DNA from 2 places in the Streptomyces sp. NPDC091371 genome. Region 1 is predicted to be linked to the other one. Evidence: riboswitches for the same ligand, from Rfam matches in the RefSeq annotation. Region 1 holds a riboswitch; the other holds the start of a gene.

Region 1 (4,931 bases):
GGTCAGGGCGGTGGCCAGGCAGCGGAGCAGCGTGGTCTTCCCCGCGCCGTTGGGTCCCAGGAGGCCGGTCACGCCGGGACCGAGCTCCAGGTCCAGCCCGCCGATCACCTCCTTGGCGCCGTACCGCTTGGCCAACTCCCGGACCGTCACTGTGTGTTCCATATTCAACATTTCGATAGGTGTTCATCGGATAGGCTCGTGGCAGGGGTGTCGTGCCCTCTTCGTCAAGGCACGACACCCCCGTACCGCGGCTATCCGAGCAGCGCGGCTACCTCAGGCGTCTCAGCAGCCGCAGCCGCAGCACTCGTACTCGGTCCACGAGGCCCCGTTGGTGCAGGTGATGTAGTGCGCGCGCCGCCAGAACCAGAACGGACAGTTGCCGTTGCAGTAGTTACGAGCCTCACTACAGGTGACGGCCGCGGCCTCGACCTCGGGAACCACCAGCCCGACAAGCTTGTCGCTCAACTTCGCAAACATTCAAACCTCCTTCAGGTGTGTCGCCTTCAACGTCGAAATGTTTCGACGCCGTGAAGATTAACCGGCCATTGCATGTCCTTTGCATATGCGTCGACCGACCCCCCGCGGAACCGCGCGAGGCCGCCCCGCGTCCTCAGAAGTGACACCCATGTCCCCGTCTCTCGCGAATCGAGGGGACGTCATGAACCACCCGCACTTCCGCAGGATCGTGGCCCTGGCCTCCGGTGTTCTGCTCACCGCCGGGCTCTCGCTCGCCGCTCCGGCCGCCGCCGCCGCCACCGCCGCCACGACGGCCACCACCCAGACCCCGCTCGTCGTCAACGCCCGCTGGGGCGGGCACCCCACGTACGACCGGATCGTCATCGACCTCCAGGGGTACGTCCCCACGGCCACCGTCACCCCCGTCCCGCGGCTGGTCTACGACGGGTCCGGCAAGCCCGTGCCGCTGCCCGGGAAGTACTTCCTGGAGATCCGCCTCCACCCCGCCGCCGCCCACGACGAGGCGGGCGGGAACGTCTACCTCGGACCCAAGCTGCGGCAGATCAGCCTGCCCAAGCTCAAGGGCATCGCGCTGACCGGCGACTTCGAGGGGTACGTCACCTTCGGCGCCGCCTTCGACACGCTGCCGTACTACCGGGCCTTCCCCCTGCACTCCCCGGAGCGGTTCGTCGTGGACATCGCCCGCTGACGGGAGGGCCCCGCTACCGGTGCTCGGGGTTCGGGAAGTCGAAGCGGCAGCCGGCGTCCCACAGGGAGCGCTGGTTGCCGTGGGCCGGGATGCCGCCCGCGCCCTTGAGCAGGGCGGCCAGGTGCATGAGGTTCCACGACATGAAGGCGGTGTTGCGGTTGGTGAAGTCGTTCTCGGGGCCGCCCGAGCCCGGGTCGAGGTAGGACGGCCCGGGCCCGGCCTCGCCGATCCAGCCGGCGTCGGCCTGCGGGGGGATCACGTAGCCGAGGTGCTGGAGGCTGTAGAGGAGGTTCATGGCGCAGTGCTTGACGCCGTCCTCGTTGCCGGTGATGAGTGCGCCGCCGACCCGCCCGTAGTAGGCGTACTGGCCCTGCTCGTTCAGGATCGAGGAGCAGGCGTAGAGCCGCTCGATGACCTGCTTCATCACGGAGCTGTTGTCGCCGAGCCAGATCGGGCCGCAGAGCACGAGGATGTCGGCGTCCATGACCTGGCTGTACAGCACCGGCCACTGATCACTCTCCCAGCCGTGCTCGGTCATGTCCGGCCAGACGCCGGTCGCGATGTCGTGGTCGACGGCGCGGATGAGCGAGGTGCGGGCCCCGGCCGCTTCCATGACGGCCCGGCTCTTGTCGATCAGGCCCTCGGTGTTGCTGACCTCCGGCGAGCGCTTGAGGGTGCAGTTCACGTAGAGGGCGGAGAGGTTCGAGTAGTCGTATTCGGCAGCCATGCCCTCAGCCTGTGCACCGGCGTACGGGCCCGCCAGCCGGCCGCGCCCGTACGGGGCGTCGGTCGCGGGTTTGGGGCGGGTTGGTACCGGTCCGCGCGGCCGACTAGGGTCAGTGGGCCTTGGTGTTCGGGAAACCGGTGGGAAACCGGTGCGGCCCTCGCCACTGTGATCGGGAAGTCCGGCTCTACTCCTGCGGGAAGCCACTGGGTCCGCGCGGGAGACCGCACGGCCCCGGGAAGGCGGAGCCCGGGCATCAGTACCCGTGAGCCAGGAGACCGGCCGGGGCGCGCATTCCATCCACGAGGTGCTGGAGAGGTCTTCCCCACTCATGCATATAGCCGAGGGGTTCCTGCCCCCTTTGCACGCGGTCGCCTGGGGCGCCGCGTCCGCCCCCTTTGTCGTACACGGTGTCCGCGCCCTCACCCGCGAGGTGAAGGAGAACCCGGAGAGCACGCTGCTGCTCGGGGCGTCCGGAGCGTTCACGTTCGTCCTGTCCGCACTGAAGATCCCTTCGGTGACGGGCAGTTGCTCGCACCCGACCGGCACCGGGCTCGGCGCGATCCTGTTCCGGCCGCCGGTCATGGCGGTGCTGGGCACGATCACCCTGCTCTTCCAGGCGCTGCTGCTGGCGCACGGCGGGCTGACCACCCTCGGCGCCAACGTCTTCTCGATGGCCATCGCCGGGCCGTGGGCGGGCTACGCCGTCTACCGGCTGCTGCGCGGACTCGACCTGCCGCTGATGGTGCCCGTGTTCTTCGGCGCCTTCTTCGCCGACCTGGTCACCTACTGCGTGACCTCGGTGCAGCTGGCGCTGGCCTTCCCGGACCCGGGTACGGGCTTCCTCGGCGCGCTCGGGAAGTTCGGCGGGATCTTCGCCGTCACCCAGCTCCCGCTCGCCGTGAGCGAGGGCCTGCTGACCGTGCTCGTGATGCGGCTGCTGATGCGGTCGAGCCGGTCGGACCTGGTGCGCCTCGGCGTCGCGAAGCTGAAGGAGGCGACCGCCCGATGAGCAGGAACGCGAAGATCAACACGCTGCTGCTGGTCCTGGTCGCGGCGCTCGCCGTGCTCCCGCTCGCGCTGGGGCTCGGCGAGGGCAAGGAGGAGCCGTTCGCGGGCGCCGACGCGCAGGCGGAGGCCGCCATCACCGAGCTGAAGCCGGACTACGAGCCCTGGTTCACCCCGCTGTACGAGCCCCCCTCCGCGGAGATCGAGTCGGCGCTCTTCGCCCTCCAGGCGGCGCTGGGCGCGGGCGTGCTGGCGTACTACTTCGGCCTCCGCACGGGCCGGCGCCAGGCCGCCGCCGCGGGCCTGGCGGGCTCGGGCACCCCGCGCGACGCAGACGACCCTGCGGGTGGCGCGGCCGCGAGCCCGGCCGGTTCGGGCGCGGGCCCGGCGGTCGGCCCCGGCTCGACGCCGGCCGCGGATCCGGCTGCTGCCGGACCTGTCCCGGCCGCCGACTCCGGCACCGCACCTGGCCGGAACCCGGGTACGGGGCCCGCGGCCGACGGCGCGGAGCGCTAGCCGTGCTGCCGATCGACGCGGCCGCGCACAGCAGCCGCTGGCGCCGGCGCCACCCCCTGGAGAAGGCGCTGCTGGGGATCGGGCTCACCGTGACCGCCGTGTGCCTGCCGCCCTGGCCCGGGGGGCCGCTGGTGGCCGCCGCCACGCTCGCCGTGCTGCTCGGGCCCGCCGGGGTGGCGGGGCGGCAGCTGTGGCGGGCCTTCCGGATCCCGCTCGGCTTCTGCGTCACCGGGGCGCTGCCGCTGCTGTTCGCGGTCGGCGGGCCCTCGGGGTGGGTCGCGCCGGCCCCCGACGGCCCCCGGCACGCCGCCGAACTGCTGCTGCGCACTTCGGCGGCCTCCCTCGGCGTGCTGCTGTTCGCCTTCACCACCCCGGTGTCGGACGTGCTGCCCCGGCTGGTCCGGGCGGGGGTGCCGGCCCCGGTGGTGGACGTGGCCCTGGTGATGTACCGGATCGCGTTCCTGCTGCTCGACTCCCTTGCCCGGATCCGCCAGGCCCAGGCGGCCCGCCTGGGGAACACCGGCCGGGCGGCCGCCTGGCGTTCGGTGGCCGGGCTCGCCGCGACCTCGTTCGTACGGGCCTTCGACCGCGCGGGGCGGCTCCAGGCCGGCCTGGCGGGCCGCGGCTACGACGGCACGCTGCGGGTGCTCGTGCCGCAGACGACGCTGTCCTGGCGGTTCCTGGCGTGGTCCGCCGCCCTGCTGGCGGCCCTGGTGGCCGTGACCCTCGTACTGAAGGAGCTGTACCTGTGAGGCCGTTGGTGGAGCTGGTGGGCGCGGGCTACGCGTACGAGGACGGGCCCGCCGTGCTGTCCGGCGTGGACTTCGGGATCGCCGAGGGGCGGGCGCTGGCGCTGCTGGGCCGCAACGGCTCCGGCAAGACCACGCTGATGCGGCTGCTGAGCGGCGGCCTGCGGCCCGGCTCGGGCGCGCTGCACCTCGACGGCGCGGAGGTGACGTACGACCGTGCGGGCCTGACCCGGCTGCGGACGGCGGTCCAGCTGGTGGTCCAGGACCCGGACGACCAGCTGTTCGCGGCCTCGGTGGAACAGGACGTGTCCTTCGGGCCGATGAACCTGGGCCTGCCGGTGGCGGAGGTCCGCGAGCGCGTCGATTCGGCCCTGGCGGCCCTCGACATCACGTCGCTGCGGGACCGCCCGACCCACCTCCTCTCCTACGGCCAGCGCAAGCGCGCGGCGATCGCGGGGGCGGTGGCGATGGCTCCGCGGGTGCTGATCCTGGACGAGCCGACGGCCGGGCTGGACCCGGACGGGCAGGAACGGCTGCTGGACGTCCTGGCGGGCCTGCGGACGGCGGGGACCACGGTCGTGATGGCCACGCACGACGTGGACCTGGCGGTGCGGTGGGCCGACGACGCGGCGGTGCTGACCCCGTCGGGCATCCGGACGGGCCCGGCCGGAACCCTCCTCTCGGACCCGCCCCTGCTCACCGAGGCGGGCCTGCGCCAGGCCTGGTCCCCGACGGTGACGGCCTTCCTGCGTGCGCGTGGGCTGCTGGC
Region 2 (4,931 bases), on a different contig from region 1:
GGTGGAGATCACCGGCCCGCCCGAGCGCCGCATGACCGTCAATGCCCTGAACTCCGGCGCCCGCGTGTGGATGGCCGACTTCGAGGACGCCACCGCCCCCACCTGGGACAACCTCATCGGCGGCCAGCTGCACCTGCTCGATGCGTGCCTGCGGCGGATCGACTTCACAGCGCCCGACGGCAAGGAGTACCGCCTCGGCGAGCAGCTCGCGACCATCATGGTCCGCCCGCGCGGCTGGCACCTGACCGAGCAGCACCTGGAGATCGAAGGCCGGCCCGTCCCGGCCTCCCTGGTCGACTTCGGGCTGTACTTCTTCCACTGCGCGCGGGCCCGCATCGACGCCGGCCACGGCCCGTACTTCTACCTCCCCAAACTGGAGAACCGCTACGAGGCCCGCCTCTGGAACGACGTTTTCCTACTGGCCCAGGAGCTCCTCGGCATCCCCCGCGGCACGATCCGCGCCACCGTCCTCATCGAAACGGTCACCGCCGCCTTCGAGATGGAGGAGATCCTCTACGAACTGCGCGAACACAGCGCCGGACTCAACGCGGGCCGCTGGGACTACCTCTTCAGCCTCATCAAGACCTTCGGCCACCGTACGGACTTCCAGCTGCCCGACCGCGCCAAGGTCACCATGACCGCCCCCTTCATGCGGGCGTACACAGAACTGCTCGTCCGCACCTGCCACAAGCGGGGCGCACACGCCATCGGGGGCATGGCCGCCCACGTCCCCGGCAAGGACGCCGAGGCCAACGCGGCGGCCCTCGCCAAGGTCCGCCTGGACAAGGAACGCGAGGCCGAGGACGGATTCGACGGCTCCTGGGTCGCCCACCCCGGGCTCGTCCCCGTCTGCCGCACCGTCTTCGACGGGGTGCTCGGAGCACGGCCGCACCAGCTCGACCGGCTGCGCGACGACGTCCGCGTCACCGCCGCCGAACTGCTTTCGGTGCGGCGCGTCTCCGGTCCGCCCAGCCCCGAAGGCATCCGCGCCAACGTCTCCGTCGCCCTGCGGTACTTCGACGCCTGGCTGCGCGGCAGCGGAGCCGTCGCCCTCGACGGGCTGATGGAGGACGCGGCGACCGCCGAGATCGCCCGCGTACAGCTCTGGCAGTGGCTGCGCCACGGCACGGCCGACCCCGAGGAAGTACGGGAGCTCCTCGACACGGAGTGCGCCGCGCTCGCGAAGGCGCGGCCGGACGCCAGGGTCGCCGAGGCCCGCGCCGTGTTCGAGCGCAGCACGCTGGAACGGGACCTCCCGGCCTTCTTCACCCCCGACGCGTACGCCCGCCACCTGGTCCGCCGCCCCGAGGTCCGCTCATGAGCACCGCCATCCGCAGGGTCGGCATCGTCGGAGGCGGACAGATGGGCGCCGGCATCGCCGAGGTCTGCGCCCGCGCCGGCCTCGACACCGTGGTCTGCGAGGCCGACGCCACCGCCGCCCGGACCGCCCGAGAACGGGTGGCCGTCTCCCTCGAACGGGCCGTCCAGCGCGGCAAACTGGACCGGCTCACCGCCGAGGACGCCCTGGCCCGGCTCGTGTTCACCGGCAGCCTCGACGAACTCGCAGACCGGCAGCTCGTCATCGAGGCCGTCGTCGAGGACGCGGCCGTCAAGACCGAGGTCTTCGCGGCCCTCGACAAGACCGTCGAGGACCCGGCGGCGATCCTCGCCACCAACACCTCCGCCATCCCCGTCATGCGCCTCGCCATGGCCACCGGCCGCGCCGACCGCGTCGTCGGCCTGCACTTCTTCAACCCCGCACCCGTCCTGCCGCTCGTGGAGATCGTCAGCTCGCTGCACACCACCTCCGAGACACTCGACACGGTCGATGCCTTCGCCCGCGACACCCTGGGCAAGACGGCCGTCCACTCCCAGGACCGGGCCGGCTTCGTCGTCAACGCCCTCCTCGTCCCCTACCTGCTCTCGGCCATTCGGATGGCCGAATCCGGCTTCGCCACCGCCGCCGACGTCGACGCGGGCATGGAGCTCGGCTGCGCCCACCCCATGGGCCCGCTCAGGCTCGCCGACCTCATCGGGCTGGACACCGTCACCGCCATCGCGCAGTCGCTGTACGAGGAGTTCAAGGAACCCCTCTACGCCCCGCCCCCGCTGCTCCAGCGGATGGTGCAGGCGGGACTGCTGGGCCGCAAGAGCGGCCGCGGGTTCCACACGTACGACCGGGACCGATGAGGGGCCCGGTGGTGCCGCTAAGCTGACCCGCAGCAGCTGGTTCGCCCCGTCCGCCAGACGGGATGCGTCGTAAGAGGGAACCCGGTGGGAATCCGGGACTGCCCCGCAGCGGTGAGCGGGAACGACCGCCGTCATACGCACTGGGCCCGTACGGGTCTGGGAAGCGACGGCCAGTAGGTGTCTGCCCGAGTGGCCGACGTGCCCGCAAGTCCGAAGACCTGCCCGTTGCCCGCGCACGCCCTGCCGTGCGCGGACATCCCGGTGACCTCGTGGGCGGGTCGGCGAACACAACGGACGGTCGTACGGCGCTTGAAGCGCGCCGACGGACCGTCCTGTTCCGCCATCCCTTCGCGCTCCGCGTCCCGTCACCGGGGCCCATGGAAACGTGCTCGCGAAGGAGAGTTCCGTGACAACCGAGTCCGCAGCCGCGGCAGTACGGGCCACCGTGTACGGCTACCCCCGCCAGGGTCAGAACCGGGAACTGAAGAAGGCCGTCGAGGGGTACTGGAAGGGCCGCGTCAGCGCCGGCGCGCTCCACGAGACCGCAGCCCACCTGCGCCGGACGAACTGGCGGCAGCTGGCCGACGCCGGCATCACCGAGGTCCCGACCGGCGACTTCTCGTACTACGACCACGTCCTCGACACCAGCGTCATGGTCGGCGCGGTCCCGGCCCGCCACCGCGCGGCCGTCGCGGCGGACGCGCTGGACGGCTACTTCGCCATGGCGCGCGGCACCCAGGACGTGGCGCCGCTCGAAATGACCAAGTGGTTCGACACCAACTACCACTACCTGGTGCCGGAACTCGGGCCCGACACCGTCTTCACCGCCGATTCCGCCAAGCAGGTCGCGGAGCTGACCCAAGCCCGCGCGCTCGGCCTGGCGGCCCGCCCCGTCCTGGTCGGGCCGGTCACCTACCTCCTGCTGGCCAAGGCCGCCCCCGGGGTGGCCGACGACTTCCGGCCGATCACCCTGCTCGACCGGCTCCTGCCCGTCTACGCGCAGGTCCTCGCCGATCTGCGCGCCGCCGGAGCCGAGTGGGTCCAGCTGGACGAGCCCGCGCTCGTCCAGGACCGCACCCCGGCCGACCTGGGTGCGGCCGCCCGCGCCTACCGCGAGCTCGGCGGCCTCACCGACCGCCCCAAGCTGCTCGTCGCCTCGTACTTCGACCGGCTCGGCGAGGCGCTGCCCGTGCTGGCGAAGGCGCCGGTCGACGGACTCGCCCTCGACTTCACGGGCCGGGCCGCCGCCAACCTCGCCGACCTCGCCGCCGCCGGCGGCCTGCCCGGCAAGCGGCTGGTCGCGGGAGTCGTCGACGGCCGCAACATCTGGATCAACGACTACGAGAAGTCGCTCGCCACCCTCGGCACCCTCCTCGGACTCGCCGACCGGGTCGACGTCGCCGCCTCCTGCTCCCTGCTCCACGTACCGCTGGACGCCGCCGCCGAACGGGACGTCGACCCGCAGATCCGCCGCTGGCTCGCCTTCGCCCGCCAGAAGACCGCGGAGATCGCCACCCTCGCCCGCGGCCTCGCCCGGAGCACCGGTGCCATCGCGGCCGAACTCGCCGCCAACCGGGCCGACCTGGCCTCCCGGGCCAACTCCGCGATCACCCGCGACCCGGCCGTACGCGCCCGGACCGCGGCCGTCACCGCCGCCGACGGCCACCGCGCGCAGCCCTACGAGCAGCGTGCGGCCGCCCAGCGGGCCCACCTCGGCCTCCCGCTGCTGCCGACGACGACCATCGGCTCCTTCCCGCAGACCGCCGAACTGCGCACCGCACGCGCCGACCTGCGGGCCGGGCGCATCGACACGGCCGGCTACGAGGAGCGCATCGAGGCCGAGATCCGGGAGGTGCTGGCCTTCCAGGAGAAGGCGGGCATCGACGTCCTGGTGCACGGCGAGCCCGAACGCAATGACATGGTCCAGTACTTTGCGGAGCAGCTCACCGGCTACCTGGCCACGCAGCACGGCTGGGTCCAGTCGTACGGCACGCGGTACGTACGCCCGCCCGTCCTGGCCGGCGACGTCTCCCGCCCGGAACCGATGACCGTGCGCTGGACCTCGTACGCCCAGTCGCAGACGGACAAGCCCGTCAAGGGCATGCTCACCGGCCCGGTCACCATGCTCGCCTGGTCCTTCGTACGCGACGACCAGCCCCTCGGCGACACCGCACGGCAGGTCGCGCTGGCCCTGCGCGACGAGGTCGACGACCTGGAAGCCGCGGGCAGTTCCGTCATCCAGGTCGACGAACCCGCCCTGCGCGAGACCCTGCCCCTGCGGGCCGCGGACCACGCCGCGTACCTGGCCTGGGCGACCGAGTCCTTCCGCCTGACCACCAGCGGAGTCCGACCGGACACCCAGATCCACACCCACATGTGCTACGCGGAGTTCGGCGACATCGTCGACGCGATCAACGACCTGGACGCGGACGTCATCAGCCTGGAAGCGGCCCGCTCGCACATGCGGGTCGCCGACGAGCTGGCCGGCGCCGGCTACCCCCGCGAGGTCGGCCCCGGCGTCTGGGACATCCACTCCCCGCGCGTCCCCTCGGCCGACGAGGCCGCGGCCCTGCTGCGCGAGGGGCTGAAGGCCATCCCGGCGGAGCGCCTGTGGGTCAACCCGGACTGCGGCCTCAAGACCCGCGGCTGGTCCGAGACGAAGGCGTCCCTGGAGCACCTCGTCGAGGCCGCGCACCGCGTCCGCACGGAGACCGGAACGGCCTGAGGACCAGGGCGGGCAC

What was found. A riboswitch is a leader RNA that binds a small molecule or an ion and turns the genes downstream of it on or off. The one in region 1 is predicted to bind cobalamin.
Region 2: it holds a riboswitch for cobalamin, as region 1 does, so the genes downstream of both, metE (5-methyltetrahydropteroyltriglutamate--homocysteine S-methyltransferase) here and AB0O21_RS04390 (energy-coupling factor ABC transporter permease) in region 1, are expected to answer to the same signal.

The regions. Positions count from the first base shown of each region.
Region 1 is NZ_JBFBFP010000002.1:336,168-341,098, reverse strand. It holds gene AB0O21_RS04410 (ABC transporter ATP-binding protein) at 1-162, opposite strand, end outside; gene AB0O21_RS04405 (hypothetical protein) at 283-477, opposite strand; gene AB0O21_RS04400 (hypothetical protein) at 659-1,165, shown strand; gene AB0O21_RS04395 (flavodoxin family protein) at 1,179-1,892, opposite strand; cobalamin riboswitch at 1,996-2,191, shown strand; gene AB0O21_RS04390 (energy-coupling factor ABC transporter permease) at 2,221-2,901, shown strand; gene AB0O21_RS04385 (energy-coupling factor ABC transporter substrate-binding protein) at 2,898-3,413, shown strand; gene cbiQ (cobalt ECF transporter T component CbiQ) at 3,416-4,165, shown strand; gene AB0O21_RS04375 (ATP-binding cassette domain-containing protein) at 4,162-4,931, shown strand, end outside.
Region 2 is NZ_JBFBFP010000008.1:228,382-233,312, forward strand. It holds gene aceB (malate synthase A) at 1-1,321, shown strand, start outside; gene AB0O21_RS12715 (3-hydroxybutyryl-CoA dehydrogenase) at 1,318-2,190, shown strand; cobalamin riboswitch at 2,211-2,431, shown strand; gene metE (5-methyltetrahydropteroyltriglutamate--homocysteine S-methyltransferase) at 2,597-4,915, shown strand.